Regions from separate parts of the Micromonospora sp. WMMC264 genome, predicted to be linked through region 3. Evidence: riboswitches for the same ligand, from Rfam matches in the RefSeq annotation. Region 3 holds a riboswitch; each other region holds the start of a gene.
What was found. A riboswitch is a leader RNA that binds a small molecule or an ion and turns the genes downstream of it on or off. The one in region 3 is predicted to bind cobalamin.
Positions count from the first base shown of each region.

Region 1: another riboswitch for cobalamin. It lies ahead of O7542_RS07915 (acyl-CoA thioesterase); the one in region 3 lies ahead of O7542_RS06340 (peptidase).
Region 2: another riboswitch for cobalamin. It lies ahead of O7542_RS07900 (ribonucleoside-diphosphate reductase subunit alpha); the one in region 3 lies ahead of O7542_RS06340 (peptidase).

Region 1 is NZ_CP114907.1:1,943,964-1,956,333, reverse strand. It holds gene O7542_RS07955 (MBL fold metallo-hydrolase) at 1-1,211, shown strand, start outside; gene O7542_RS07950 (DUF2188 domain-containing protein) at 1,298-1,528, shown strand; gene O7542_RS07945 (carboxyl transferase domain-containing protein) at 1,761-7,220, shown strand; gene O7542_RS07940 (SCO5389 family protein) at 7,362-7,754, shown strand; gene O7542_RS07935 (transcriptional repressor) at 7,801-8,202, opposite strand; gene O7542_RS07930 (copper chaperone PCu(A)C) at 8,416-8,982, shown strand; gene O7542_RS07925 (Dyp-type peroxidase) at 8,979-10,205, shown strand; gene O7542_RS07920 (copper resistance CopC family protein) at 10,239-10,844, shown strand; cobalamin riboswitch at 11,040-11,241, shown strand; gene O7542_RS07915 (acyl-CoA thioesterase) at 11,372-11,884, shown strand; gene O7542_RS07910 (LysE family translocator) at 11,888-12,370, shown strand, end outside.
Region 2 is NZ_CP114907.1:1,931,320-1,943,689, reverse strand. It holds gene O7542_RS07905 (PrsW family glutamic-type intramembrane protease) at 1-733, opposite strand, end outside; cobalamin riboswitch at 854-1,070, shown strand; gene O7542_RS07900 (ribonucleoside-diphosphate reductase subunit alpha) at 1,246-3,591, shown strand; gene O7542_RS07895 (ribonucleotide-diphosphate reductase subunit beta) at 3,582-4,610, shown strand; gene O7542_RS07890 (MFS transporter) at 4,632-5,867, opposite strand; gene O7542_RS07885 (condensation domain-containing protein) at 5,906-7,345, opposite strand; gene O7542_RS07880 (glycosyltransferase) at 7,360-8,496, opposite strand; gene O7542_RS07875 (DegT/DnrJ/EryC1/StrS family aminotransferase) at 8,602-9,876, shown strand; gene O7542_RS07870 (inositol-3-phosphate synthase) at 9,916-11,130, shown strand; gene O7542_RS07865 (acyl carrier protein) at 11,207-12,370, shown strand, end outside.
Region 3 is NZ_CP114907.1:1,527,625-1,534,273, forward strand. It holds gene metE (5-methyltetrahydropteroyltriglutamate--homocysteine S-methyltransferase) at 1-1,833, shown strand, start outside; gene O7542_RS06330 (Ig-like domain-containing protein) at 1,954-3,588, shown strand; gene O7542_RS06335 (alkaline phosphatase PhoX) at 3,803-4,963, shown strand; cobalamin riboswitch at 5,165-5,301, shown strand; gene O7542_RS06340 (peptidase) at 5,399-6,442, shown strand; gene O7542_RS06345 (hypothetical protein) at 6,511-6,649, shown strand, end outside.

The DNA.
Region 1 (12,370 bases), 420 kb from region 3:
TCCACGCCGACTTCCTCGCCGGGCACCTCGAGGTGGCCGCCGCGACCGGCGCGTGGATCGGCTACGGGCACCGGGCCGAGACCGAGTACCCGAGCCGCAAGCTCACCGACGGCGAACGGATCAGCCTCGGCGACGTGACCCTGGAGATCATGGAGACCCCGGGCCACACACCCGAGTCGATCAGCATCCTGGTCTACGAGCGCGCCGACGACGCGGTCCCGTACGGCGTGCTGACCGGCGACGCGCTGTTCATCGGCGACGTCGGCCGCCCCGACCTGCTCGCCTCGCTCGGCGTGACCGCCGAGGAACTCGGCCGCATGCTCTACGACAGCGTCCAGCACAAGCTGATGGGCCTGCCCGACGAGGTACGCGTCTTTCCCGCCCACGGCGCCGGCTCGGCCTGCGGCAAGAACCTGTCCACCGAGCGGCAGTCCACCATCGGCGAGCAGCGCCGCACCAACTACGCCTGCGCGCCGATGAGCGAGGAGCGCTTCCTCGCCCTGGTCACCGGCGGGCAGCCGGCCGCGCCCGGCTACTTCGCCTTCGACGCGGTGCTCAACCGCAAGGCGCGGGAGCTGTTCGACCACGCCCGGCCGGCCCGCCCACTCACCCCGGCCGAGTTCCTGGCCGCCCGAGCCGACGGCGCCGTCGTGGTCGACGCCCGCGACCCGCAGGAGTACGCCGCCGGGCACCTGCGCGGCGCGCTCAACGTCCCGGCCGACGGCAGGTTCGCCGAGACCGCCGGCAGCGTCGTCGCACCCGACCGACCGGTGCTCGTGGTGACCCCGCAGGACCGGGAGGAGGAGATCGTCGTCCGCCTCGCCCGCATCGGCTTCGACCGGGTGATCGGCTACCTCCGCAAGCCCGAGAGCGCTTTCCTGGAGATGACCGCCGAGATGACCCGGGCCAGCCGGGTCACCGCCACCGAGCTGCGCGCGGCCCTCGACGGCCCGGACGCGCCGGTGGTGCTGGACGTCCGCAACGCCGCTGAGCGGGAGCAGGGCGCGGTGGACGGTTCCCGGCACATCCCGCTGGCCGAGCTGACCCACCGCCTCGGCGAGGTGCCCGTGGGGCGCCCGATCGTCGTGCACTGCGCCGGCGGCTACCGCTCCTCGGTCGCCGCCAGCCTGCTGCGCAACGCCGGTCACGCCGACGTGTCCGATCTGCTCGGCGGCTACGGCGCCTGGCAGGGCCTGCACGCCACGGCGTGAGGCACGGATCCGGGCCGCCAGGATTAGCACTCCCCTCGCATGGGCAGACATTTGTCATCGGACACGCGATCGAGGGAGCTGACGGCATGGCGAAGGGCGACATCGACACCTACCAGCAGGACGGGCAGTGGAAGAACCGGCCGGAGGGCAACGAGCGCGCGAGCAGCCGCCACGACACCAAGGCGGAGGCGGAGGCGGCCGGCCGGGAGATGGCGGTCGAGCGCGGCACCGAGCACGTGATCAAGAAGCAGGACGGCACCATCGGCGAGAAGAACACGTACCCCCGCGAGCGCGACCCCCGGGACATTCCGGGCTGAGCCCCGCACGCACGTCACGGCGCCGGACCCGCACGGGTCCGGCGCCGTAGCGCGTACCGGCGGGTAGTGAGTGGCTGGCTAAAAAGTTTTGTTCGGTTCCTACAACGGCTCCCGCTCAGGCTTCGGCCGTTACGACATGGCGCCGTACGCGCGCAGGCGGAAGGGTGAGGCAAGCCGGGGGCATCGTCGCCACCCGGCGCGCCACCGTGGTTCTATCGAAGGGGACGGTCACGTGTTCACCCGTGTCGCCATCGTCAACCGTGGTGAGTCCGCGATGCGGCTCATCCACGCGGTCCGGGAACTGGCCGCGGAGACCGGCAGCCGGATCGAGACCGTCGCGCTGTACACCGACGTCGACCGTACCGCCACCTTCGTCCGCGAGGCGGACGTCGCCTACGACCTGGGCCCCGCGTCCGCCCGCCCGTACCTGGACCTGAAGGCGCTGGAACGCGCGCTGGTGGAGACCGGCGCGGACGCCGCCTGGGTCGGCTGGGGTTTCGTGGCCGAGGACCCGGCGTTCGCCGAGTTGTGCGAGAAGATCGGCGTGACGTTCGTCGGGCCGAGCCCGGACGCCATGCGCAAGCTCGGCGACAAGATCGGCGCGAAGCTGATCGCCGAGGAGGTCGGCGTGCCGGTCGCGCCGTGGAGCCGCGGCGCGGTGGAGAGCCTGGAGGACGCGCTGCGCGCGGCGGCCGACATCGGCTACCCGCTGATGCTGAAGGCCACGGCGGGTGGCGGCGGGCGCGGCATCCGGGTGATCCGCAGCGACGCCGAACTGGCCGACGCCTACGAGCGCACCAGCCAGGAGGCGGCGCGGGCGTTCGGCAGCGGCGTGGTGTTCCTGGAGCGCCTGGTCACCGGCGCCCGGCACGTCGAGGTGCAGGTGATCGCCGACGGCCAGGGCACCGCGTGGGCGCTCGGGGTACGGGACTGCTCGGTGCAGCGGCGCAACCAGAAGGTGATCGAGGAGTCCGCGTCGCCGGTGCTCGCCCCGGAGCAGGCGGCGGAGCTGAAGGCCTCGGCGGAGCGCCTGGCGGTGGCGGTCGGCTACCGGGGCGCGGCCACTGTCGAGTTCCTCTACCACCCGGGCGACCGGCTGTTCGCCTTCCTGGAGGTCAACACGCGCCTTCAGGTCGAGCACCCGATCACCGAGGCGACCACCGGGTTCGACCTGGTCAAGGCGCAGTTGCACGTGGCCGGTGGCGGCCGGCTCACCGGCGAGCCGCCGGTCGAGCGCGGGCACGCGATCGAGGCGCGGCTCAACGCCGAGGACCCGGACCGCGACTTCGCGCCCTCCCCCGGCCGGATCACCCGGCTGGACCTGCCCGCCGGGCCGGGCATCCGGGTCGACACCGGCGTCAGCGAGGGCGACACCATCCCGGCCGACTTCGACTCCATGATCGCCAAGATCATCGCGTACGGCCGGGACCGGGACGAGGCGCTGGGCCGCCTGCGCCGGGCGATGGCGAACACCACAGTGGTCATCGCCGGCGGCGCGACGAACAAGAGCTTCGTGCTCGACCTGCTCGACCAGCCCGAGGTGATCGACGCCAGCGCGGACACCGGCTGGATCGACCGGGTACGCGGAGAGGGCCGCCTGGTCGCGCACCGGCACTCCGCCGTCGCGCTCGCCGCCGCCGCGATCGAGGCCTACGAGGAGGACGAGACCGCCGAGCGGCAGCGGTTGCTGTCCACAGCGGCGGGTGGACGCCCGCAGGTGCAGCACCGCAGCGGCCGGCCGCTGGACCTGAAGCTGCGCGGCGTGACCTACCGGATGCGGGTGGCCCGGGTCGGCGCGCACCGGTTCCGGGTCGGTGTCGAGGCCGGTGGCGACGTGCGCACTGCCGACGTCGAGCTGGACCGCTTCGACCGGCACACCGGCCAGATCGCCGTCAACGGCGCCCGGTTCCGCCTGCTCACCGACACCCACGGCCCGGTGCACCTGGTCGAGGTCGACGGCGTGACGCACCGGATCAGCCGCGACGAGGGCGGCGTGGTGCGCTCCCCCATGCCGGCGCTCGTGGTCGCCACGCCACTTGCGGTCGGCGCGGAGGTCGAGGCCGGCGCGCCGGTGCTGGTGCTGGAGGCGATGAAGATGGAGACGGTGCTGCGCGCGCCGTTCCGGGCCCGCCTCAAGGAGTCGTCGGTTCAGGTCGGCACCCAGGTGGAGGCGGGTGCGCCGCTGCTGCGTCTGGAGCCGCTCGTCGAGGAAGGCGCCGAGGCCGCCGACGGCCCGGCCGGTCCCGCTGTCGAGCTGGACCTGCCGGCGCCTGCGGCGGACGTGCCGGCGCGGTCCCGGGCCGAGCGCGGCCAGGAGGACCTGTGCGCGCTGCTGCTCGGCTACGACGTCGACCCGCACGACGAGCGCCGGGTGCTCGACGACTACCTGGACGCGCGCCGGGCGGCCACCGAGGCCGGGCACCGGCCGCTGGCCGAGGAGCTGGAACTGGTCGGCGTCTTCGCCGACCTGGCCGAGCTGAGCCGCAACCGTCCCGGCGACGACGGGCCGGCCGGGCACGTGCACAGCGCCCGCGAGTACTTCCACACCTACCTGCAGAGCCTCGACGTCGAGCGGGCCGGTTCCCCGGACTCGTTCCGGGCCCGCCTCGCCAAGGCGCTTGCCCACTACGGTGTCACCGAGCTGGACCGCTCCCCCGAGCTGGAGGCCGCGGTCTTCCGGATCTTCCTGGCCCTGCAGCGGGCCGCCGCGGACGCCACGGTGATCGCCGCGCTGCTGCGCTCGTGGCTGCGCGAGCCGCCGCCGGACGAGGCGCTGCGCGAGCCCGCCGGCCTCACCCTGGAGCGTCTCGTCGCGGCCACCCAGGTCCGCTTCCCGGTCGTCGCCGACCTGGCGCGGGGCGTGGTGTTCGCCTGGTTCGCCCAGCCGCTGCTGCGCCGCAACCGGGCCCGGGTCTACGCGCGGGTCCGCGCGCACCTGCGGCACCTCGACACGCACCCGGACGCGCCGGACCGCGCCGACCGGGTCGCCGAGATGGTACGCAGCACCGAGCCGCTGGTCCGGCTGCTCGGCCAGCGCCTGGTCCGCGACGACCTGGACAACGCGACGATGCTGGAGGTGCTGACCCGCCGCTACTACGGCAACAAGGCGCTCACCGAGGTCACCACCCGGGCCACCGGTGGCTGCACGTTCGTGGTGGCCGGGCGGGACGGTTCGAGCGTCGTGTCGGCGGCGGTGCGGTTCGACGCGCTCGGCGACGCGCTGCGCGGACTGGCCGAGGTGGCCGGCGACCGCGACGCCGTCGACGCGGACGTCTACCTGTCCTGGGAGAACCAGCCCGAGGACTTCGACGCCACCGCCGCCGCGCTGCTCGACGTGCTGAACGCGCACCCGCTGCCGGCGGCGGTACGCCGGATCACCACCACCGTCGCCGGGCGCGGCGGCGCGGTGATGCACCACCACTTCACGTTCCGGCCCGGCGAAAACGGGATGGCCGAGGAGCGCCTGATCCGCGGCCTGCACCCGCACATCGCGCAGCGGATGCAGCTGGAGCGGCTGCGCGAGTTCGACCTGACCCGCCTGCCGTCGCTGGACGAGGAGGTCTACCTGTTCCAGGCGGTGGCCCGGCAGAACCCGTCCGACCAGCGGCTGGTCGCGTTCGCGCAGGTACGCGACCTGACCGGGCTGCGGGAGCAGGACGGCCGCCTGGTGTCGCTGCCCACCACCGAGGACACGGTGGCGGCCTGCATCGACTCGATTCGCCGGGCGCAGTCGCGGCGGCCGTCGAAGTCGCGGTTCCCGACCAACCGGATCGTCATCTACGTGTGGCCGCCCAGCGAGCTGACCCGCGAGGAGATGGAGCTGATCGCCGGCCGGGTACGCCCCACCACGGTGGGCGCGGAGCTGGAGGAGATCCTGTTCATCGCGCGCCAGCGCGACCGCCGTACCGGCGAGCTGACCAAGGTCGGCGTGCGGATCACCTTCGACGTCACCGGGCACGCCCGGCTCGACGTGGGTGAGCCGCCGAGCGAGCCGGTCGAGCCGCTGGACGAGTACCGGCTGAAGGTGCTGCGGGCGGCCAGCCGCAACACCGTCTACCCGTACGAGCTGACCGGGCTGCTGGGCGACTTCGTCGAGCACGACCTGGACGCGGACCACCAGCTGGTGCCGGTGGACCGGCCCAAGGGCCGCAACAGCGCGGCGATCGTGGCCGGCGTGGTCACCACGCCGACGCCCCGCCACCCGCAGGGCGTGACCCGGGTGGTGCTGCTCGGCGATCCGACCAAGTCGCTGGGCGCGCTGTCCGAGCCGGAGTGCCGGCGGGTGATCGCCGCGCTGGACCTGGCGCAGCGGATGGGCGTGCCGCTGGAGTGGTACGCGCTGAGCGCCGGCGCCCGGATCTCGATGACCTCCGGCACCGAGAACATGGACTGGGTGGCCGCGGCGCTGAAGCGGATCGTCGAGTTCACCCAGGACGGCGGCGAGATCAACATCGTGGTCGCGGGCATCAACGTCGGCGCCCAGCCGTACTGGAACGCCGAGGCGACGATGCTCATGCACACCAAGGGCGTGCTGGTCATGACGCCCGACTCGGCGATGGTGCTCACCGGCAAGCAGTCGCTGGACTTCTCCGGCGGCGTGTCCGCCGAGGACAACTTCGGCATCGGCGGCTACGACCGGGTGATGGGCCCGAACGGGCAGGCGCAGTACTGGGCGCCGGACCTGCCGGGCGCGCGGGACGTGCTGATGGCGCACTACGACCACACGTACGTCGTGCCGGGCGAGCACGCGCCGCGCCGGGCCGTCACCATGGACCCGGTGGACCGGGACATCTGCGGCTACCCGCACGCGGTGGCCGGCAGCGACTTCGCCACGGTGGGCGAGATCTTCTCCGCCACCGCGAACCCGGACCGCAAGAAGCCGTTCGACATCCGTACCGTCATGCGGGCCCTCGCCGACCAGGACCATCCGGTGCTGGAGCGGTGGGCGGGCATGGCCGACGCGGAGACCGCTGTGGTGCAGGACGTGCACCTGGGCGGCATCCCGGTGTGCCTGCTCGGCATCGAGTCGCGGTCGGTGCCCCGGCACGGCTTCCCGCCCACCGACGGCCCGGACACCTACACCGCGGGCACGCTGTTCCCGCGCTCCTCGAAGAAGGCCGCGCGGGCGATCAACGCGGCCAGCGGCAACCGGCCGCTGGTCGTGCTGGCGAACCTGTCCGGCTTCGACGGCTCACCCGAGTCGATGCGCAAGCTCCAGTTGGAGTACGGCGCGGAGATCGGCCGGGCGATCGTCAACTTCCGCGGCCCGATCGTGTTCTGCGTGATCTCGCGCTATCACGGCGGCGCGTTCGTGGTCTTCTCCAAGGCGCTCAACCCGGACATGACGGTGCTGGCGATCGAGGGGTCGTTCGCCTCGGTGCTCGGTGGCGCGCCGGCCGCCGCCGTGGTGTTCGCCGGTGAGGTCGCCGCCCGCACCGCGGCCGATTCCCGGGTACGCGAGCTGGAGGGCCGGGTGGCGTCCGCCACCGGTACCGAGCGGGCCACGCTCAGCGCGGAGCTGGACGAGCTGCGCGGGTCGGTGCGGGCGGAGAAGCTGGGCGAGGTGGCCGCCGAGTTCGACCGGGTGCACAGCATCCAGCGGGCGGTCGAGGTCGGCTCGGTCGACGCGGTGATCCGCGCCGCCGAGCTGCGGCCCCGGGTCATCGAGGCGATCGAGGCGCACCTGCGCTGACACGTTCCGCGACGTCACACGGCGGACGGGCCTTCGGGTCCGTCCGCCGTTTCGCGTGCGCCGGTCCTTGACGGTCGTCCGGCGACATGGTGTGCTCAGATGGTAATGGAAACCGTGTTCGTTAGAGCTGCCGGAGGACCCATGTCGCTCACCGTTCCGCCCGCCCTGCTGCACGCCGCCGAGACCGGTCCCGTCGACGAGGAGGCGTTCGTCGCCTGTGTCCGCGACTCCCTGCCGTACGCCTGGGAGACGGTCAGCCGGGTCGCCGCCGACCTCGCCGCGACCGACGCCGAGTTCGCCGACAACGTCGTGCCGCCGCCCGGCGACGCCGAGCGCGGGCAACTGCTGCGCGCGATGGCCAGCGACGCGATCCGCGCCGGGCTGGAGCGGCACTTCGGGATCACGCTGGCGTTCCAGAACTGCCACCGGGTGGCAGCCTTCCGCCCCGGCGCGGCCGGCTCCGAGGCGTACCGCCGGTTCACCTCCAGCCGCGGCCAGTTGCTGAACCAGTCACCGGCGCTGCGCAACTGCTGACCGGCGGCCCGGCGCGGGCGGGTCACCGCCCGCCCGCGGCGGTGGCTCAGGCGGCGCAGCGGTCGCAGGTGCCGAAGATCTCCAGGGTGTGCCCGACGTCGGTGAAACCGTGCTGCGCGGCGACCTGGTCGGCCCACCGCTCCACGGCCGGGCCGGCCACCTCCACCGCACGGCCGCAGCGGCGGCAGACCAGGTGGTGGTGATGGCGGCTCTGGCTGCACCGCCGGTAGAGGTGCTCGCCGCCGGGCAGCCGCGCCGAGTCGATCTCGCCGTTGTCGACGAGCAGCTGCAACGTCCGGTAGACGGTGGTCAGACCCACCTTCGCCTGCCGCTGCACGAGCATCTGGTGCAACTGCTGCGCGCTGTGGAAGCCGTCCAGCTCCCGCAGCAGCGCCAGCACCTCGGCGCGCTGCCGGGTGTTGCGGGTCGCCCCGGTCGTCGCCGTCACCGTCCGCCTCCCTCGTCCGGGCGCCCTCTCCGGCCACGGCCGCGCCCGGCGCGCCACGTGACACCCGGAACCATTATGCCTTCCGGGCGCTCCCCGGTCCCCGGTCGCGGTGAGCCCGGGTGCATGTGACGCGACCGACTCCCCGGGCCGGAACTATCCGCGGCGCCGCCCCGACCAACGGTACGAACACCGGATCTTCGAGGGGACGACCGCATGCCCAGCACCACCAGCCGACGCTTCCCACGCACGGCGGCCCTGATCGGCGCCGCCGTCCTGGCCGCGTCCGTCGCCGCCTGCGGCTCCGCCGACGCCACGCCCACAACCGCGCCGTCGGCGTCGGCGCCCGCCTCGCCCCCGGCGAGCGCGGCAGCGGGCGTGCTGACGATCCGCGACCCGTGGGTGAAGGCCGCCGACAAGGGCATGACCGCCGCGTTCGCCACGCTCGTCAACGACGGCGACGCCGACGTCACGATCACCGGGGTGACCACCGACGTGTCCCGGGCCGAGATCCACGAGATGGCCATGACCGACGGGAAGATGGCGATGCGGCAGAAGCAGGGCGGCGTCGTGGTCGCCGCCGGAGCCCAGGCCGCGCTGGAGCCCGGTGGCGACCATCTCATGCTGATGGACCTGACCCGCCCGGTGCGCCCCGGCGACCAGCTCGACGTCACGCTCACCTTCGCCGACGGGCGCACCCAGACGTTCACCGCGGTGGCCAAGCCGTTCACCGGCGCCCAGGAGACGTACGCGCCCGGACACGGCGCGAGCCCCGCGTCATGACCGGAACCGGCGCGCCCGCGCGCCGGGTCAGCCGGCGCGGCCTGCTCACCGGCGGCGCGGCGGCCGCCGGGGGCGCGCTGGCCGGCGCGGGTGCCCTCGCCGCCCTCCGTTCCCACGGGGTACGCCCCGACGACGCCGTCCCGGTGGCCCAGGTCGGCAGCGCTGTCGAGCCGTTCCACGGCGCGCGCCAGTCCGGTGTCACCACCGAGCCCCAGGCGCACGCCGCGTTCGTCGCGTACACGCTGCGCCCGGACACGGACCGGGCCGCGCTCGGGCGGATGCTGCGACTGCTCTCCGACGACGCCGCCCGGCTCACCCAGGGTCGCCCGGCGCTGGCCGACACCGAGCCGGAACTGGGCCTGCTGCCGGCCCGGCTGACAGTCACGTTCGGCTTCGGCCCCGGGCTCTACGCCGCCGCCGGGCTCGACGACCGCCGCCCCACGTCGGTGGCCGACCTGCCGGCGTTCCGGATCGACCGGTTGCAGCCCCGCTGGTCCGGCGGCGACCTGCTGCTGCAGATCTGCGCCGACGACCCGCTCACCGTCGCGCACGCCCAACGGGTCCTGACCAAGGACAGCCGCCCGTTCGCCACCGTCCGCTGGGTGCAGCAGGGCTTCCGCCGGGCCGCCGGCGCCGAGCCCGGACGCACCCAGCGCAACCTGTTCGGCCAGCTCGACGGCACCGCCAACCCGAAGCCCGGCGTGTCGGCGGACACCGCCGTCTGGGTGACCGACGGGCCGGACTGGCTGCGCGACTCCACCACCCTGGTGGTGCGCCGGATCAGCATGAACCTGGAGACGTGGGACCTGCTCGGCCGCGCCGACCGGGAACTCGCGGTGGGCCGGCGCCTCGACACCGGCGCGCCGCTGACCGGCGAGGCGGAGCACGACGAGCCCGACTTCGCCGCGCTCGGACCGGACGGGCTCACCGTGATCCCGGACTTCTCGCACCTGACCCGGGCCCGCGTCACCGACGACCGGCAGAAGATCCTGCGCCGGCCCTACAACTACGACGGCGCGCCGACCGCCGAGGGACACGCGGACAGCGGGCTCGTCTTCGCCGCGTACCAGGCCGACATCGCCCGGCAGTTCCTGCCCATCCAGCGGCGGCTGGCCGAACGGGACCTGCTCAACGAGTGGACCACCCCGATCGGCTCCGCCGTGTTCGCCGTACCGCCCGGCTGCCCCGAGGGCGGCTGGATCGGCCAGCAACTGCTCGGCTGACCACGACGCTGACCACGACCAGGAAGGCGCGTCATGCGTACCCGTACCGTCTCCGCACTCCTCGCCGCGCTGTTCACCGCGGCGCTGCTGCTGGTCCCGGCCACGCCCGCGGCGGCGCACAACTCGCTGCAGGAGGCCACGCCGGCCCGCGACGCCCGGCTCACCACCGCGCCGACGCAGGTGACGCTGCGGTTCCTGCAACGGCTCAACCCGGCCTTCACCACCATCACGCTGCGCGACTCCACCGACCGTCAGGTGCCCGCGAGCGCGCCCGCCGTGGACGGCGCGACGGGCACGGTGACGATCGAGGAGCCGCTGGCCAACGGCACCTACACCGTCGCCTACCGCGTGGTCTCGCGCGACGGCCACCCGGTCCAGGGCTCGTACCGCTTCACCGTCGCCGACCCGGCCGCTCCCCCGGCGGCCGCCCCGTCACCGGCCACTCCCTCGCCGGCCGCCTCCGCGGACGTCTCGGCGGGCGCTGCGGCAGGCGCGGACGCGTCTCCGGCGAGTGCCGACGCCTCGACGGGCGCCGACGACGGCGGTCTGCCGGTGGGAATCCTGGTCGGCGGAGCGGTCGCCGCGGTGGCGGCAGCCGGCGTGACCGCGCTACTGCTTCGACGCCGCCGCGCCTCCTGACCCGTCGCCCGCTGACGCGGGTCCGCCCGGCTTCCTGATGAGCGGGAGAGACGTCCCGCCATGCGGACGGCGCATGCGGGGCGGCACCGGGTGTGCCGGAGCCTGCGCGCCTGTGGGACGGCCGGGGGCAGTGCGCCGAAGGGCGGAACGCGGGTCGCGGCGAGGGCGGGTCGGGGCTGGGTTAGGCTGCCGGGAGCGCTGGTTCACCCGGTCGGCGACGGCCGGGTGTCGTAAGAGGGAACCCGGTGGAAGTCCGGGACTGCCCCGCAGCGGTGAGTGGGAACGACAGCCGTCAACAGCACTGGGCCACCGGCCTGGGAAGCGACGGCCGGTAGGCGACCGGCGACCCCGGTCGGGCCCGCGAGTCCGAAGACCTGCCCGCGTCGCGCGTACCACCGGTGCGCGCTGCCGTCGACCTCGCGGGTGGGTCGGGCGGGTGACACGCCGGGCGGGAGCCGTCGGCGTGCCTCGACGTGCAACTCCCCCGTCCGGTCGGCGGTCCGCTTCTGCGAGGACGGAACCGCACCGTGACCGATGCCATCACCCTCACCGGCCGACCACCGTCGGCGTCGCACCTGACCCTGTCGCAGATCATGGACCAGCACCACACCAACCTGATGGGCACGGTGCACGGCGGCCGGATCCTCAACCTGATCGACTCGGTCGCCGGGGTGGTCGCCGCCCGCCACTCCGACGGACCGGCCGTCACCGCCGCCATCGACGAGACGGCCTTCCTGCGCGCTGTCCGCGTCGGTGACGTGGTGCACGTGGACGCCCGGATCACCTGGGCCGGCCGCAGCTCGATGGAGGTGGCCGTGAAGGTCAGCGCGGACCGCTGGGACCGCGCGGTGCCGCCGGTGGACGTGGCGACCGCGCACCTGGTGATGGTGGCCGTGGACGACGAGGGCCAGCCCCGGCCGGTGCCGCCGCTGCTGCCCGGCACCGACGGTGACCGGCGGCGCTACCGGGAGGCGCAGATCCGGCGCGAACACCGGCTGGCGCTGCGCCGGGCGCTGCTCGACGGCGCCGAGGAGGGCTGAGGCGTGCTCGGACTGTCGGCGGCCACGCTCGCGGGATACCTGGCCGCGATCGTGGTGCTCATGCTCACCTCCGGGCCGGACATGATGTTCGTGCTCGCCAACGCCACCCGGTACGGCGCGCGGGCCGGGGCGGTGGCGGCGCTCGGGGTCGCGGCCGGGGAGGCGGTGCACGTCGCCGCCGTGGTGGCCGGACTCGCCACCGTGATCGCCGCGTCCCCGGTGCTGTTCACCGCGATCCGGTGGGCCGGTGCGGCGTACCTGATCGTGCTGGGCCTGCGGGCGCTGCGCGGCACGGGCCGGCCCGGCGTCGCGGCGGACGGGGCGGACGGCGGCGGCGCCGGGCGGGCGTTCCGGCGCGGGCTGCTCACGAACCTGCTCAACCCGAAGATGATCCTGTTCAGCGTGGCGTTCCTGCCGCAGTTCGTCCGGCCCGACGCGGGCCCGGTGGCGGCACAGCTGGTGCTGCTCGGCGCGCTGTTCGTCGCG
Region 2 (12,370 bases), 410 kb from region 3:
GGCGCAGCAGCACCCAGCCCAGCGACACACCGCCGATGAACACGTACGCGGGCTGCGTGCCGAACGTGTCCCAGCAGGTGTGCAGCGTGACGGCGGCGGCGAAGGTGAGCAGGAACGCCGCCAGTCTCCGGCCGCCGGGCGCGGCGGCGAACGTGAACAACGCGGCGGCGGTCAGCCCGGTCCAGGCCAGGTGCGCGGCGGGCGCGGTGAGACCGCGAACCAGCAGCGTCCGCTCGACGGCGCCGAGGTTGCCCTCCGACCCGACGAACGCGGCGAACGCGTACCCCATGGTCTCCAGCGCGGCGAACCCGGCGCCGGAGGCCACGCCGATCACCAGGCCCTGCGCCGGTGACCGGTGCCGCCGCCACAGCAGCAGGATGCCGGCCGGCACGATCAGCTTCGCGGTCTCCTCGGCCAGGCCGACGAGCGCCATCGGCAGGACGCCGAGGCGGTGCAGCGTGCCGTACTCCAGCCAGCCGGCGGCGACCACGCCGACCACGCCGCCGAGAAGCGCGGCGACGCCGACGACGGAGCCGGGGACCGGGCGGCGGGCCGGCCGCCCCTGGGCGAAGGCCAGGAACGTGGCGGGCGCGACGCACGCGCCGAGCACGATCAGCGCCGGTACGAACGTGACGGTGCCGGTGCCGGACAGTGTCTCCAGCACCAGCAGGTGAAGCCCGACGCCGACGAGCAGGACCGCCACCCACGCCCAGCGGCGTCCGGTATTCCCCATACGCCGAGTATCGCGCCCGGCGGCGAGCGCCGGCATCGGGGGTAGGCACTGTGGACAGTGAGATCCATGCGACACGCCCGACACGACATCTGGTGTTGCCCAACCGCCCCCACCGCCATATATGGTGGTGCCGCAGCTGGTTCGGCCGAGCCCTCCGGGGCGGGGCCGAGGCAAGAGGGAACCCGGTGGAAATCCGGGACTGCCCCGCAGCGGTGAGTGGGAACGACAGCCGTCAACAGCACTGGGCCACCGGCCTGGGAAGCGACGGCCGGTAGGCGACCGGCGACCCCGGTCGGGCCCGCGAGTCCGAAGACCTGCCAGCGCGCCGTGCGCCTCCGCGTACGGCGGCCGGAGGTCGCGCGGGACGACCGACGCCAGCAGCCGGGCCGGCCGCGCCGTGCCCGTTGGCGTCTCCCGCCGTCTCCAGACGGTGACAGCGAGGAGAGGTCATGACTGTCGTGCAGGAAAGCCCGCCGGCCACCGGCGGCGGGTCCGAGGCCCGCCGGCCGGCGATGCGGGTACGCAAACGGGACGGCGACACCGAGCCGGTGGACGTCGGCAAGATCGTCCGGGCGGTCGAACGCTGGGTCGCCGACCTGGACGAGGTGGACCCGCTGCGGGTGGCCACCAAGACGATCAGCGGGCTCTACGACGGGGCGACCACCGCCGAGCTGGACCGGCTGTCGATCCAGACCGCGGCGGAGCTGATCGGCGAGGAGCCGCAGTACTCGAAGCTGGCGGCAAGGCTGCTGGCCGCGTACGTGGACAAGGAGGTCCGCGGTCAGGGCGTGGCGAGCTTCAGCCAGTCGATCGCGTACGCGCACGGGCTGGGGCTGATCGGCGACGAGACGGCCGCATTCGTCGCCCGGCACGCCCGCAAGCTCGACGACGCCGTGGACCCGGACGGCGACAGGCGGTTCGAGTACTTCGGACTGCGTACCGTGGCCGACCGCTACCTGCTGCGGCACCCGCAGTCGCGGCTGGTGGTGGAGACGCCGCAGTACTGGCTGCTACGGGTGGCCTGCGGGCTGTCCCGCACCCCGGGCGAGGCGGTCGGCTTCTACCGGCTGATGTCCAGCCTGGCCTATCTGCCCAGCTCCCCCACGCTGTTCAACTCCGGCACCCGGCACACCCAGATGTCGTCGTGCTTCCTGGTCGACTCGCCGCGCGACGAGCTGGACTCGATCTACGAGCGCTACCACCAGGTGGCGAAGCTGTCGAAGTTCTCCGGCGGCATCGGCATCGCCTGGTCGCGGGTGCGCGGCCGGGGCGCGCTGATCCGGGGCACGAACGGCCGGTCCAACGGCATCGTGCCGTTCCTCAAGACGCTCGACGCCGGGGTGGCCGCGGTCAACCAGGGTGGCCGGCGCAAGGGCGCGGCCTGCGTCTACCTGGAGCCGTGGCACCCGGACGTGGAGGAGTTCCTGGAGCTGCGGGACAACACCGGCGAGGAGTCCCGGCGTACGCACAACCTCAACCTGGCCAACTGGATCCCGGACGAGTTCATGCGCCGGGTCGAGGCCGACGGCGAGTGGTCGCTCGTCGATCCGTCGGACGCCCCGGAGCTGCCCGACCTGTACGGGGAGGCGTTCGACGCCGCGTACCGGGCGGCGGAGAAGAACGCGGTCCGCACGGTACGGGCCCGGGACCTGTACGGGCGGATGATGCGCACGCTCGCGCAGACCGGCAACGGCTGGATGACGTTCAAGGACGCCGCGAACCGGCTGTCCAACCAGACCGGTGAGCCGGGCAACGTGATCCACCTGTCCAACCTGTGCACCGAGATCCTGGAGGTGAACGACGACGCCGAGACGGCGGTGTGCAACCTCGGCTCGGTGAACCTCGGCGCCCACGTCACCGCCGACGGGGTGGACTGGGAGCGGCTGCGCGCCACGGTCCGCACCGCTGTGGTGTTCCTCGACCGGGTGATCGACATCAACTACTACCCGGCCGAGCAGGCGGCGGCGTCGAACCCGCGCTGGCGGCCGGTCGGGCTCGGCCTGATGGGGTTGCAGGACGCGTTCTTCACGCTGCGCCTGCCGTTCGACTCCCCCGAGGCGAAGGAGCTGTCCACCCGCGTGCAGGAGGAGATCCTGCTGACCGCGCTGGAGACCTCCGCCGGGCTGGCCGAGCGGTTCGGGCCGCATCCGGCGTACCCGCAGACCCGGGCCGCGAAGGGTGACCTGCACCCGGACCTGTGGGGCGCGGAGCCGGCGCAGGCCGGACGGTGGGCGGCGCTGCGTGAGCGGATCGCCGCAGGCGGGCTGCGCAACTCGCTGCTGGTGGCGATCGCACCGACCGCCACCATCGCCTCCATCGCCGGCTGCTACGAGTGCGTCGAACCGCAGGTGTCCAACCTGTTCAAGCGCGAGACGATGTCCGGGGAGTTCCTCCAGGTCAACACGTACCTGGTGCGGGAGCTGAAGGCCCGCGGACTGTGGACGCCGCAGGTCCGCGACCGGATCAAGCGGGCCGAGGGCTCGGTGCAGGACATCACCGAGCTGCCCGCGCCGGTGCGGGAGCTGTTCCGCACCGCCTGGGAGCTGCCGCAGCGGGCGCTGATCGACCTGGCCGCCGCGCGGGCGCCGTTCGTCGACCAGTCCCAGTCGCTCAACCTGTTCCTGAGCGCGCCGACCATCGGCAAGCTGTCCTCGATGTACCTGTACGCCTGGAAGGCCGGGCTGAAGACCACCTACTACCTGCGTTCCCGTCCCGCCACCCGCATCCAGCAGGCCACCGTCGCCCCGGTGCCCGCCCCGGTGCCCGCCCCGGTGCCCGGCGTGGTCTCCGCCGTGAGCGACGACGAGGCGCTGGCCTGTTCCCTGGAGAACCCCGAGAGCTGCGAGGCATGCCAGTGACCACCACCGCACCGACCCGGCACATGCTGCTCGACCCCGGCATGGACCTGACCCTGCGGCCGATGCGCTACCCGCGCTTCTTCGACCGGTTCAAGGACGCGATCAGGAACACCTGGACGGTCGAGGAGGTGGACCTGCACTCGGACCTCGCCGACCTGGCGAAGCTGTCCCCCGCCGAACGGCACCTGGTGTCGCGGCTGGTGGCGTTCTTCGCCACCGGCGACACGATCGTCGCCAACAACCTGGTGCTCAACCTCTACCAGCACGTCAACTCGCCCGAGGGCCGGCTCTACCTGTCCCGGCAGCTGTTCGAGGAGGCGGTGCACGTCCAGTTCTACCTGAACCTGCTCGACACGTACGTGCCGGACGAGAAGGAACGGTTCGCCGCGTTCGCCGCGGTGGAGAACATCCCGTCGATCGCCCGCAAGGCCGAGTTCTGCTTCCGGTGGATCGACTCGATCTTCGAGCTGCGGGAGCTGCGGACCCGCGACGACCGGCGGGCGTTCCTGCTCAACCTGATCTGCTTCGCCGCGTGCATCGAGGGCCTGTTCTTCTACGGCGCGTTCGCCTACGTCTACTTCCTGCGGTCCCGGGGCCTGCTCAACGGGCTGGCCTCCGGCACCAACTGGGTGTTCCGGGACGAGTCGATGCACATGGCGTTCGCGTTCGACGTGGTGGAGACCGTACGCGCCGAGGAACCGGACCTGTTCGACGCCGAGATGGAGAAGCAGGTGAAGGAGATGCTGGCCGAGGCGGTGGAGTGCGAGGTGAGCTTCGCCGCGGACCTGCTGGGCCAGGGCGTGCCGGGGATGTCGCTGGCCGACATGCGCGAGTACCTCCAGCACGTGGCCGACCGGCGCCTGGCGGTGCTCGGCATCGCCCCGATGTACGGCAGCGCCAACCCGTTCGCGTTCATGGAGTTGCAGGACGTGCAGGAGCTGTCCAACTTCTTCGAGCGGCGGGTGTCGGCGTACCAGGTCGGCGTGACCGGCAGCGTCACGTTCGACGACGACTTCTGACCGCCGCCCCCGCCCCGGCCGTCACGGCCGGGGCGGGGCCGGGCTCTCGCCGGGCAGCGCCGCCGCCCGCACCCGCCCGATCAACGCCACCACGGCGAGCGCCAGCACGGCCACCACCACGAACGCGGTACGCAGGTCCAGCGCGCCGGCGAGCAGGCCGATCACCGGCGCCGCGAGCAGCGCGCCCGGCCACTGGCCCATCGCCACCACGGAGACGCCCTCGCCGGACGTGAGGCCCGGCTGCTCACCGGCGAAGCCGAGCACCGTCGGGGTCACGCACGCCAGGCCGAACCCGAGCAGTCCGAACCCGGCCATCACCGCCGCCGGATGGGGGTACGCCACCGGCAGCGCCACGCCGGCTGTCGCGACCAGCGCGGACAGCCGGACGAAGCGGATCCGCCCGACCCGGCCGGCCAGCCGGTCGCCGAACAGCCGGGCGACGGTCGCGGCCAGCGAGAGACAGGTGTACGTGGCCGCGGCGAGCACCGCCGTGGCGCCGGCCACCTCGGTCGCGTACAGCGCGCTCCACTGGGCGCCGGCCATCTCGATGAACGAGGCGAGGAAGGCGATCACCGCGAGCAGCAGCAGTTGCGGGGTGAACCGGTCACGCAGCCGGCGCCGCGCCTCGCCGTCCTTGGTCTCCTGGCGGGGCGTGTCGGGCAGCCAGCGGTGCGTGCCGATCAGCAGCGCGCCCAGCAGGACACTGGTGACGGCCATCTGCACCGACGGCGACATCCCGATCGCCGCGGCCCCGGTGCCGCAGAGGCCGCCGACCAGCATGCCGATGCTGAAGCCCGCGTGGAACGTGGACAGGATGGGCCGCCCGTACCGCTTCTGCACCTCGACCGACTGGGCGTTCATCGGCGTGGCCAGCAGGTTCGCCGCGAAGCCCCAGACCGCGAGCCCGCCGACCAGCGCCACCACAGTGGTGGACGCGGCCAGCAGCGGCGCGTTGAGCAGGATCAGCGCGGCCCCGGCCAGCGCCAGCCGGCGGGTGTTGATGCGGCTGATCAGCACCGCCACCACGACCAGGGAGACCAGCTCCCCCGCGTTCGTGGCGATGTTCGCCAGGCCCCAGCCGGTGTTGCCGACCCCTACCGCGTCCCGCACCTCCGGCACGCGGGCCGACCACCCGCCGATGGCCAGGCCCATGATGACGAAGAGCAGCGCCACCGACCAGCGGGCCCGTACGGCCGAGCGGGGCACCGGCGGCGCGGGCTGCTCCGTCGTGTGCTGGTTCGTCGAGGTGTCCGTCATGGTCGTCGTACCTCTCTGGGATCGGTCCGTCGGAACTCCTACCCGATCGCGTGGTCGAGGAAGCACGCACCGTCAGGAAGGCGTACCCGTTCCGGTGTGGTGCCGGGGTCGGTGACGAGCGCCGAGACCACCGCGACGTAGTCGTCGATCAGCCCGCGTACCAGGTCGTCGCCGAAGACACCCCGGTTGCGGATCACCACGCCGCCGGCCCGGTCGTCGTCCACCACGACGATCGGTGAACCCCGCTTGACCCAGACGGGCAGACACTCGGGCGGCACGTCGGCGGCGACCACCGGCGGCGGGGTGCCGGGCGCGGCCCGGGCGGTGATGTCGACCGGCTCCACCCGCAGATCCGGGCAGTGCAGCACCGGCGACGCCGACGCGGCGGACTGGAACCAGGCGTCGAACAGGTGGTTGTCCGGCCAGGGGCGGATCGCCGCGAAGCCGGGACGGACCGCCCGGGCCAGCCGGTGGTACGCGGTGGCGTGCGCGACGGCCCCGGCCAGCGAGGCGTGCGCGACGTCGACCACAGCGCTCATCGGCGCGTCCGGCGCGACGTCGACCGGCAGGTAGACGTTGTTGGTGAACTGCCCGACGAGCTGCCGGGACAGCGGGCTCTCCCGGCCCAGCGTGGTGGTGCCCAGCACCACCCGGGACCGGCCGGCCCGCCGCGACAGCAGCACCAGGTACGCGGCGAGCAGCAGCACGTACGGGCTGGTGCGGGCCAGCCGTGCGGCCGGACGCAGCCGCGCGGTGATCTCGGGCGGGAACGCGAAGCGGGTGGCCACCTCGGCGCTGAGCGCGACGTCCGGCGCCGGCGGCGACGCCGGGAAGAGCTGGTACGGCTCCACCGGCCGCAGCCGGTCCCGCCAGTACGCGGCCCGGGCGGCGGCGTCGACGCCGTTGCCGGACTGCTCCGCCTCCTGGAGCGCGGCGAGCGCGGCCGGGTCCACGCCCAGCGGCGGCTGCGGGTCGGCCGCGCCGAGCCGGGCCGCGTACGCGTGGCACAGGTCCTCCACCACGACGCGGCACGACCAGCCGTCGGAGACCATGTGGAAGAAGCAGAGCGCGAGCACGTGCTCGGTCGCGGAGAGCCGGACCAGCGCGGCCCGCCACAGCGGCGCCCGGCCGGGGTCGAACGCGTCGTTGCGGTGCGCGTACGCGATCTGCTCGACGCGGGCCTGCTGCTCGGCCGGCGGCAGTCCGGACAGGTCGACGTACTCCAGCGGCGACTCCACGTGCGGCAGGATCCGCACCTCGGGCTGCACGCCGATGCGGTCGAACCGCATCCGCAGCGCGTCGTGCCGGTCCACCACGTCCTGCATCGCCTGCCGCAGCACGTCGACCCGCAGCGTGCCGCGCAACCGGCGGAACTCCACCACCACGAGCCGTGAGGCGCCGGGACGGGCCGGGTCGAGCGCGGTCATGAACTCCCACATCATCTGCTGGCCGGGGGCCAGCGGGTACGTCGTCGGCACTGCCACTCCCCCCGTCAGGCCGCCACCGGCGGCGCGGCCACCGGCGCGACCGGCCGGTGGTCCGTCTCGTCCGGCTGGTAGTCCGCCTCGTCCGGCGCGCGGAAGCCGGTGAAGAGCAGGTCGGGACGGCCGAGCCGCAGCGAGGTGACGAACGCGGCCCCGTCGAAGAGCGTCTCGATCGCCGCGCAGGCCGCCGACTCGGCCACCGCACGCGGTCCCCGGTCGCCGCCGAGCCGGCCGGGCGTCTTCGCGGCGATCACGGCGGCCGCGACGGCCGGCACCGCGAGCAGGCTGCGTCCCCCGCTGCGCCGGGCGGTCAGCAGCCCGGCCAGCGCGGTCACGGCGAGCGTGCTGGCGGTGTTGAGCACGAACCGGCGCCGGTGCGGGTGGGCCAGGCAGAGCCACTGCTCGGAGCGCCCGTACGTGGTGAACCGGTAGGCGACCGCGCGGAAGGTGTCGGCGACGCCGGTGTCGTGCGTGACCACGCCGTCCGGGTCGGTGAGCAGCACGTAGCCGGCGTCGGTGAGGAGCAGCCCGAGGTGCAGGTCCTCCCCGCCCAGCGGCATCGGGGAGTCCTCCGGGAACCCGCCGACCGCCTCGAAGACGGCGCGCTTGACGGCCATGTTCGCGCCGGCGCCCCAGGACACGCGCTCGTAGTGCAGCGGCCGGGTCAGGTCGCCGAGCAGCAGGTAGGAGCGGCGCATCACGCGGAAGAACGCGCTGTCGCCGGGCTCGACGATCACCGGGCCGGTGACGCCGGCGACCTCCTCGCCGGAGGCGCGCAGCCGGGCCGCGTACCGGGTGATCAGGTCGGCCGGCACCCGGCAGTCGGAGTCGGTGAACAGCACCAGGTCGTGGCGGGCGTGCCGGACGCCCAGGTTCCGTTTGGCCCCGACGTGCCGGGGCCCGCGCACGTAGCGGGCGCCGTACTCGGCGCAGGCCGCCCGGTGGGCGGCGGCCGCGGCGGGCGCCGAGTCGTCGACGACCACCACCTCCACCGGCTCGGGGCAGTTCGGGGCGGCGTCGCGCAGACTGCGGAGCTGGCGGCGCATCTCCGCCACCCGGTCCTTGACCGGGATGACCACGGAGACGCCGCGCGTGACGGCGCGGGGTTCGGTCGGTTCGCCCACGGGCGATGCGGATCGGCTCATGCCCCGAGGTTCGACCACCGGGGTACAGCGCCGATACACAGCGCCGGCCGTTGCGGCCATCGCGCATGTACCGCTGATGTATCGATGGCCATCAAGGTCGAAGGCATGACGACCTCCATCCCCATCGACCGGCGGCTCGCCGTGGACGGCGGCCGGCCGGTCCGCCCGCCGGACCGCCCATGGCCACGCTGGCCGACCCCCGCGCCGGATGCCGCCGCCAACCTGTCCGCGGTGCTGACCGGCGGCCGGTGGGCGATCAGCAGCCCGTCCGTCGGCGACACCGTCCTGTTCGAGCGACGTTTCGCCGCCGACTTCGCCCGCTACGTCGGCACCCGCCACTGCGTGCCGGTCGACCACGGGTCCAGTGCCCTGGTGGTGGCCCTGGAGTCACTCGGCCTCGGCTACGGCGAGACGGTGCTCGTACCGGCGCTGACCTGGACCGCCTCCGCGACCGCCGCGCTGCGCGCCGGCCTGGTCCCGGTGCTCGTCGACGTCGACCGGGACACCGGCTGCGTCGGGCCGGACGACCTCGACCTGTCCGTGGACCCGCGGGCCGTGGTCGCCGTGCACTGGGCCTCCAACATGGCCGACGTGCCGGCGCTCGACGCGGTCACCCGGCCGCGCGGCATCTCCGTCGTGGAGGACTGCGCGCAGGCCCACGGCGCCACCTGGCAGGGCCGCCAGGCCGGCTCGCTCGGCCGGCTCGGCTGCTTCAGCTTCCAGCACGGCAAGGTCCTCACCTGCGGTGAGGGCGGGGCCGTGGTCACCGACGACGACACGCTCGCGCCGGTGCTCGAGGAGCTGCGGGCCGATTCGCGCCGCTACCGGGGCGACCGGACGCCGGCCGGCGAACTGGACTTGGAGGAGAGCGCCGGTGTGCAGGGCGCCAACTTCTGCCTGAGCGAGTTCTCCGCCGCCGTGGCCTGCGCGCAACTGGCCGTCCTGGACGGCCAGCACGACGTGCGCAATCACAACTACCGGCTGCTCGGCGAGCTGCTGGACGGTGTCGACGGCGTACGGCTGCTGCAACCGGCGCCGGGGCAGACCCGCATCTCGATCTACGAGGGCACGATCGTCTTCGACGAGCTGCCGGCCGGCCTGGACAACGCCGCCGTGGCCGCCGCGCTCACCGCCGAGCTGGGCCGGCGGTTCTACTGCACCGACGAGCCGCTGCACCGCAGCCGCCTGCTGCAGCCGTGGACGAAGCCGCTGCTCGCGCCGCTGGCCGAACGCTTCGCGGCGATCCACCGGGAGCGCACGTACCCCAACACCGAGTGGCTCGCCGCACACACCGTCCAGACACACCACAGCACCTTCCTCGGCACCGAACAGGACATGGAGGACATCGCCGCCGCCGTCACCAAGGTGCTCACCCGCTGAACCGCGCCGTCCCGGCGCACCCAGAGAAGGAGTCTTCCCGTGACCGTCACCCAACGCGAGACCTCGCACGCCCCGTCCCCCGAAACGGACGCACCCGTCGGCGTGTGGCTCAACGGCGCCCGCGGTTCGGTCGCCACCACGGCGATCACCGGTCTGCTGGCGCTGCGCGCCGGCATGGCCGACTCGACCGGCTGCGTCACCGACACCGGCATGCTGCGCGACGCGCCGCTGGTGAGCTGGACCGACCTGGTGGTCGGCGGGCACGACATCGTCGACACGCCGCTGGAGAAGAAGGCCGAGTCGCTCGTCGACTCCGGTGTCATCCCGGCGCCGGTGCTGGCCGCCGTGCGGGGCAGCCTGCCCGAGGTCGAGCAGAACCTGCGCACCGGCTACGACGCGCGTACCGAGACCGGACCGCTGGCCGAGGTGGTCGACCGGCTGGCCGGCGACATCGAGGAGTTCCGCGCCCGCCACGGGCTGTCCCGGGTCGTCGTCATCAACGTGTCCTCGACCGAGCCGCCGGCCGACCACCGGCCCGAGCACGACGACCTGGACGCGCTGACCCGCGCCCTGGCCGACCCGGACGACAAGGCGCTGCCGGCCAGCTCGGTGGTCGCGTACGCGGCGTTCCGGGCCGGCTGCGGCTTCGTCGACTTCACCCCGTCCACCGGCGCCCGGCTGCCCGCGCTGGAGATGCTGGCGCAGCGGGAGCGGGTGCCGTTCGCCGGCTCCGACGGCAAGACCGGGGAGACGCTGCTGCGTACCGCCCTGGCGCCGATGTTCACCAGCCGCGCCCTGCACGTGCTCTCCTGGGCCGGGGTGAACCTGCTCGGCGGCGGTGACGGCGCGACGCTGGAGGACCCGCGCAACGCCCGCAGCAAGCTCAGCTCGAAGTCGGGCGTGCTGCCCGCGCTGCTCGGTGAGGACGTCACCGCCCCGCTGCACATCGACAACGTGCCGGACCTCGGCGACCACAAGACCGCCTGGGACCACGTCTCGTTCGAGGGCTTCCTCGGCGTCCGGATGTCCATGCAGCTCACCTGGAGCGGGGTGGACTCCACGCTGGCCGCCCCGCTGGTGCTCGACCTGGCCCGGCTGACCGCCGCGGCGCACCGCGCCGGGCACGTCGGCCCGATCGAGGAGCTGGGGTTCTTCTTCAAGGACCCGATCGGCACCGACGAACACGCGCTGGCCGAGCAGGCGCAGGCGCTCGCCAGCTGGGCCAACGGGCTGGACGGCCGCGGCGACAGCTGACCTTCGTACCGGCCGCCGGCGCGGCGACTCCCGCGCCGGCGGCCCCGCCCCACGTATCCGCATCGAGGAGCCTCCCATGTCCCCACACGTCCCGAACGCGCCGGACCGGCCGAGCACGGATCCGGTGTGGACGCCGATCCTGACCGGTCTGCACGCGACCGCGCTGGACTGTCTCCAGACGAGCTTCGCTCTGCTCGCCGACTACGCGAACGGGTCCGGCAGCCATCTCGCCCTCGGCGCCCGGTACGGGTTCCGCACCCGGGATCAGGACGCTCTGATCTCCGTCGAGGCGACCTCGGACGACCGGGCCGCCGAAGCGGTCGACCTGCTGGGCCTGCGCGTCGAGGGCCGGTGGATGCAGCTCGACGGCCCGCAGGTCCGCCGGCTGTGCGCGCCCGGCCAGCCGCTCTACGTCACCGCCGACGCGTACGACCTGCCGTGGTGTCCCTACCACGGGCACGAGCACATGCGGCACAGCTTCCTCGCCACCGAGGCCGGGCCGGATCAGGTCACAGTGGTCGACGCTTACCACAACGACACCGCCTGGGGCCCCGCGCGGCCCGGCGTGTGGCGGCTGCCCACCGCCGCGTTCGACGCGGCGCTGGCCGGCGGCGCGCACACGCTGGCGGTGACGGCGCACCCGGCGCCGGCGATCGACGTGCCCGCCATGCTCGCCGGCAACGCCGCCCGGGCTCGCCGGGCCCGCCCGGAGATCGCCCGCTACCTGGACCGCACCGGCGCCGCCCTGGACACGGTGGCCGGGCTGCACCGCTTCGTGCTCGACGTCTGGCTGCTGGCGCGCGCCCGCGACCTGCACGAACGCTGGCTCGCGGCGGTCGCGCCGGAGGCCGCCGCCGCGCTGGCCGGGCAGGCCGCGCGCTGGCAGCAGCTCGCCACGCGCAGCTACGTGGCGCTGCGACGGGCCCAGGCGGGCCGGCCGGCCGCGCCGGAACTGGCGGACGCGCTCGGCGAGCTGATCTCCGACCACCTCGACGCGCTGGAGGCGATCGCCGAACCGGCCGCCACGCCCGGCCACGACGCCGTGCGGCCCGCGCCGGACCCGGCAGGTGGAGAGGGCGTACGCGCCGCGGTGCTCGGCGCGCTCGGCGAAACCCTGGACCTGGACGGCTCGACGCTGCGCACCACCGACGTGCTCCGGGAGCTTCCCGGCTTCGACTCGTTCCGGCTGGTGGACGTCATCGACCGGGTCGAGCGGCGGCTCGGCGTCGAGGTTCCGGCC
Region 3 (6,649 bases):
AAGGCGCTGCGCGAGTACCGCGAGGCCCGCGAGCTGGGAATCGACAGCCGGCCGGTGCTGGTCGGGCCGGCGACATTCCTGCTGCTGGCCAAGCCCACCGAGGCCCGCGGCGAACCGTTCGACCGGCTGACCGACCTGGTCGACGTGTACGCCGGCATCCTGCGATCCCTTGCCGCGGCGGGCGTGCGATGGGTGCAGCTGGACGAACCCGCCTACGTCGCCGACCGGAGCGCCGCCGAGATCGACGCGCTGCGGGAGGCGTACACCCGGCTCGGCGCGGTGGAACAGCGGCCGGCGATCTTCGTCGCCACCTATTTCGGCGAGCTCGGTGACGCGCTGCCCGCCCTGCTCGACACGCCGGTCGAAGCGGTCGGCGTGGATCTGGTGGCCGGGCCCGGCAACCTGCGGCGGCTGGCCGGTGCGGGACCACTGCGCGGCAAGACGATCGTGGCCGGCCTCGTCGACGGCCGCAACGTCTGGCGTACCGACCTGCGGGCCGCCGTGGCGGCCGGTGCCGCCGTCACCGCCCTCGCCGACCACGTCGCCGTGTCCACCTCGTGCTCGCTGCTGCACGTGCCGGAGGACCTGTCCGCCGAGACCGCTCTCGACCCGGCGCTGCGTCAGCGGCTCGCCTTCGCCCGGCAGAAGGTCGATGAGGTCGTCCGGCTCGGCCGCGCGCTGCGCAACGGCACCACGTCCCTGCCCGAGCCGCTGCCGCCCACCCCTGCCGCCTGGCGCGACGACACCGTACGCGGTCGGCTCGCCGCGCTGCGCGCCACGGATCGGCAGCGCGGCGCGGACCCGGAGCGTGCGGCGGCACAGCAGGCCCGGCTGAACCTGCCGCCCCTCCCGACCACGACCATCGGATCGTTCCCGCAGACCGACGAGCTGCGCCGCGCGCGTGCCGAGCACCGGGCCGGGCGTCTCGACGACGCCGCCTACACGCAGCGGATGCGCGCCGAGGTCGAGCACGTCGTCCGGCTCCAGGAGCGGCTGGGCCTGGACGTGCTCGTGCACGGCGAGCCGGAACGAAACGACATGGTCCAGTACTTCGGCGAGCAGCTGGACGGGTTCGCCGCCACCGAACACGGCTGGGTCCAGTCCTACGGCTCCCGATGCGTGCGTCCGCCCGTCATCTACGGCGACGTGGCACGCAGGGCGCCGATGACCGTCAACTGGTCCACCTACGCGCAGTCGCTGACCGACCGGCCGGTCAAGGGCATGCTCACCGGCCCGGTCACGATCCTGGCCTGGTCGTTCGTCCGCAGCGACCAGCCACTGGCAGACACCGCGGACCAGGTCGCGCTCGCCCTGCGCGACGAGTGCCGTGATCTCGAGGCAGCCGGTATCCGGGTCATCCAGGTCGACGAGCCGGCGCTGCGTGAGACGCTGCCACTGCGCAGGGCGGACCAGAAGGCGTACCTGGACTGGGCAGTCGGGGCGTTCCGCCTGGCCACCTGCGGAGTCGCCGACGACACCCAGATCCACACCCACCTGTGCTACTCGGAGTTCGGGGAGGTGATCACGGCCATCGACGCCCTCGACGCCGACGTCACGAGCATCGAGGCATCCCGCTCCCGGATGGAGGTCCTCGACGACCTCGCCGCGATCGGATACCGCCGGGGTGTGGGGCCCGGCGTCTGGGACATCCACTCACCCCGGGTGCCGTCCCACGACGAGGTCGTCGGCGCGCTGCGCCGGGCCGTGGCCGCGGTGCCGGCCGAGCGGCTGTGGGTGAACCCCGACTGCGGCCTCAAGACGCGCGGCTATCCCGAGGTCGAGGCGTCCCTCCAGCACCTGGTCGCCGCCGCGGCCGAGCTGCGCGGACGCTGAGCCGCCGGCCGGGCGGAACGCCGCGCCGTTCCGCCCGGCCCGGGCCCGGTTCAGCCCTTGACAGGCCGTGCCCCGAGCGCCGAGGCTGCATGAAGTGATGTATGTCGATGTTACGGGGGCATGATGCGACGCAGGATCTTCGCGCTGGCTACAGCAGCCGCGGTCGTCGTCGGCGGGGCCATGACGATGGCGCTGCGGCCGGCCTACGCCGCGACGGCGTGCACGGTGGACTACACCATCACCCGGGAGTGGTCCAGCGGCTTCTGGGCCGAGCTCACCGTCACCAACCTGGGCGCTCCCGTCACCGACTGGTGGCTGCGGTTCCGGCAGGCGAACGGTCAGACGATCACCATGGGCCTCGACCGGCTGCCGGACGGATACACGCTGGGCAGCGGCGAGATGTATCCGATGACCATGCTCCGTCCGCCGGCGGGATCCACGCTGCCGACCGGCGCCTCGGTGACGGTGCGGTTCGGCGGCAACTACCAGGGTGCCGACCCCGAGCCGACCGACTGGGTGTTGAGCGGCCAGCCGTGCGACGGGGACGGCGCCGACCCGACCGGCTCGTCGCCGCCGCCGGCCTCGGGGAGCCCGCGGCCCAGCCCACTGCCGGGCGGGCCGTCGGTGGCGCTCACCTCGCCCCGGCCCAATGACTTCTTCGCCGCGCCGGGCGTCATCCCCATCCGTGCCGAGGCCACGGCGGCGCCCGGCCGACGGATCGAGCGGGTCGAGTTCCGCGAGCGCGGCAGGCTGCTCGCCGTGGACACCACCGCGCCGTACGCGTTCGACTGGCGCGGCGTGCCGCCGAACAGCGGCACCCGCCTCACCGCCACCGCCTACGACAGCAGCGGCGCCCAGGCCACCGCCGAGGTCCGCGGCGTCCGGGTGCTCCCGCCGCAGGCACCCGGCGCCGCGCCTGCGCTGAAGGCGTTCGGCAACCGCATCCTCACGGTCGCAGCCAGTCCGAGGCCGTACCGGCCCCGTGGAATCATCCGGTCGGCCGCGCCCGGCGAATGCGCATGGGGACCGATCCACTGGGACGGCCCGGTCGACGACGCGTCGGTAGGCGCGCTGCGGGCCCGCGGCGTCAACGCGGTACGGGTCGTGCTGAGCGACGCCTGCTACGCCTACACCGGCAGCCCTGCCGATCGGCAGAACCGCGTCGGCTACCTCGACGAGGCGGCCCGGTACGTCGACCGGCTCGTCCGGGCCGGCATCACACCCGTCGTGTCGCTACGCCAGAGCGACATCTCCGCCACCCGCACGTTCTGGAGCGCGGCGGCGGAGGTGTTCGGCGACGACAACGCAGTGGTCTTCGACATCTCGTCCTACGACTTCCCGGCGGTCGGCGGCACCGATCCCGCGGCGGTCTGGACCTGCTGGCGCGACGGCGGATCCGAGTGCGCCGGCGCCGGTCTGCCGCCCTTCGGCGTGCAGGAGCAGATCCGCCTGCTTCGCGTCCAGGGCTCGTTCAACCTGGTCCTCGCCGCCGGGATCGACGGCGGCAACGATCTGAGCCGGTGGCTGGAATATCGCCCGGCTGACCCGGACGGCCGCAGCGTGGCCGCCGCCTGGCGCGTCGACGACCGCTCGGCCTGCGCCACGCCGGCCTGCTGGCGGTCCACGCTGCTCCCGGTCGCCGCCCAGGTGCCGCTGGTCGCCACCGACGTCAGCGCCGGCTCGGGGGCGCCGACGTTCGTACCGCGGACTGTCGCCTGGCTCGACCAGCACGGCATCGGCCACCTGCGCCGGTGACCGGGGGAGGGGAGGTCGCGGCCGGAGGGCCGGTCAGACGGCCGCGCGCGCCCACTGCTGGTTGGTGCCGCTGCCTCTCCTACCCGTACGACCCCTCGACCGGGTCGGCGTGGGCGGGACATCGCACATCGAGCCGTCCATCGACGTTCATCCAACAGATCGGCGTGCGTAAGCTCCGCACGGTCGGATCCATGGAACCTACGGAGGAGGTTCCATGGATCGTCGAGCCATGTTGCGGGCCACTGTTGTCGGTGCGGGCGCTGTCGCCCTGCCGTTCACGGCGTGGTCGGCGGCGTACGGAGCCCCGGCACAGAACGCGGCGGGGCCCTACGGTGGGCTTCAGGCAGCCGACGCCAACGGCATCCAGTTGCCGGCCGGGTTCACCAGCTCGATCGTCGCGCGGTCCCGGCGGACGGTGCCGGGGACGTCGTACACCTGGCACGACGCCCCGGACGGCGGCGCCGTGTTCCCGAACGGCACCGGCTGGATCTACGTGTCGAACTCCGAGGTGTCGGCCGGTGCGGGTGGCGGCGCCTCGCGACTCGTCTTCAACTCCAGCGGCGCCGTGGTCGGGGCGTCGCGGATCCTCTCCGGCACCAACAACAACTGCGCCGGTGGGAAGACGCCGTGGAACACCTGGCTCTCCTGCGAGGAGGTGTCCCTGGGACGTGTCTTCGAGACGTACCCTCTCGGCGGGACCGCGGTGGCGCGTCCCGCGATGGGCCGGTTCAAGCACGAGGCGGCCGCGGCCGACCCGGTCCGCCGCGTGGTCTACCTGACCGAGGACGAGACCGACGGCAAGTTCTACCGGTTCGTGCCGGCCACCTGGGGTGACCTGTCCGCCGGAACACTTCAGGTCCTCCGCGCCGGTACGGCCACCTCCGGCACGTTCACCTGGGCCACGGTGCCCGACCCGGACGGCTCGCCCACCCCGACCCGGCAGCAGGTGTCCGGCGCGAAGACGTTCAACGGTGGCGAGGGCTGTCACTACGCGGACGACACCGTCTGGTTCACCACGAAGGGCGACAACCGCGTGTGGCAGGTCAACCTGGCCGCCGGCACGTACGAGCTCGCCTACGACGACAACCTGGTCAGTCCGGGCGCCCCTCCGCTGACCGGCGTCGACAACATCACCGGGTCCACTGCAGGTGACCTCTACGTCGCCGAGGACGGCGGCAACATGGAGATCTGCATGATCACGCCGGACGACAAGATCTCGGTCTTCCTGCGGATCACCGGACAGAGCGGTTCGGAGATCACCGGGCCGGCGTTCACCCCGGCGGGGGACCGGCTGTACTTCTCCTCGCAACGCGGCACGACCGGCTCGTCGTCCGGCGGCATCACCTACTGCGTCACCGGTCCGTTCCGCCGTTGACCGGCTCCCGGTCCCGCCGGCAGTGACCACACGGTGAGGGACGCCCGGTCCTCACCGGGCGTCCTTCACCGGCGTGCTCCACGCGGACGCGCCGGGACGACGGCCTCTCGACGTCGGGGTGTGAAACCGCCGATTCCGCCGGCCGTCACGGCACGTGGCCGGTTCCTGGCGCATTGACATCGGCGCACCGGCCACAGCAGACTGTCGCGACAACTCAACCACCGCGTGTACGTGCGGGGGAAGACCGGTCGAAATCCGGCGCTGGCCCGCAACGGTAGGCCGCCCAGAGAACTCTGCGGCGGCGAGCCCGAATACCCGTCGTACGCGTGCAACCGCTCCCCACCCGTCGTGGCCCACGGGTCGGAGTCCCGGACGCCCCCGCGTACTGCGGTCGTCCGGGCTTTCGACGACCGCCGGGCCGGAAAGGCGCTTCCGATGGTCGTCCGCCGAAGCCGGCACCGCCTGCTCGCGCTCCTCTGCGGCGTACTCGCCGCCCTCACCCTCACCACACCGGCCGTCGCCGCCCCCGATCGCGCCGCCCTCACCCGCCCGGAGGCCGCCGCCGGCTGGCTCGCCCGGCAACTCGTCGACGGCGAACGCTTCGAGGCGGTCTTCGACGGTGTCGCCTACCCCGACCAGGGGCTGACCCTCGACGCCGTGTTCGCCTTCGCCGCCGGCGGCGTCGCCGACGACCACGGCGCCGGCGCGCTGGCCTGGGTCACCCGGCCGGACATCCGCGACGGCTACCTCGGCGACGGCGTCTCCGAGGCGTACGCGGGCGCGACCGCCAAGCTCGCCCTCGCCGTGCAGGTGCGCGGCGGCGACCCGGCCGACGTCGGCGGGGTGGACCTGATCGCCCGGCTGCGTTCGCTGCAGACGCCGGCCGGCCGGTTCAGCGACCGGTCCGCGTACGGCGACTACAGCAACGCGTTCAGCCAGTCCTTCGCGCTGCTGGCGCTGGACCGTACCGCGGCCGGGGCGCCACCGGCGGCGGCCGCCTGGCTGGCCGGCACCCGATGCCCGGACGGCGGCTACCCGCTGCTGCCCGCCCAACCGGTCTGCACGTCCGACGTGGACGCCACCGCGCTCGTGACGCAGGCGCTGCGCGCCGCGGACCGTCCGGCCGACGCCGCCGCCGGGCTGCGCTGGCTGGTGTCCGTTCAGCGTGCCGACGGCGGCTTCGCCAACGCGGCCGGCACACCGAACGCCAACAGCACCGGCCTCGCCGCGCAGGCCCTGCGCGACGGTCACCGGCTGCCGGCCTGGGCGCGGTCCCGGGCGTTCCTCGCCGGACTCCAGGTCGGCTGCGCCGGGGCGCCCGCCGACCGGGGCGCTGTCGACTTCGACGGTGGCGGCTTCGACCCGGCCACCGCGCCCCGGGCCACCGCCCAGGCCGTCCTCGGTCTCACCGGGGTCGGGTACGCCCGTCTGTCCGCCGCCGGCGCCGACCCCGGCGCACCGGTGCTCGCCTGCCCGTGAACCGCCTCGCCGCTCACCCGATCACAGGAGGACCCGTGTTCCGTCACCGTCCCACCGCCCGCACCTGGATGGCCGGCCTGCTGGCCGCCGTCGTGGCCGGCGTCGCGCTGACCGCAGTCGAACCCGCGCCCCGGTCGGCGCACGCCGCCGCCTGCGTCGGCACCTCGGGAGTCACTGTGGTCGTCGACTTCGCCGCGCTCGGCGGCG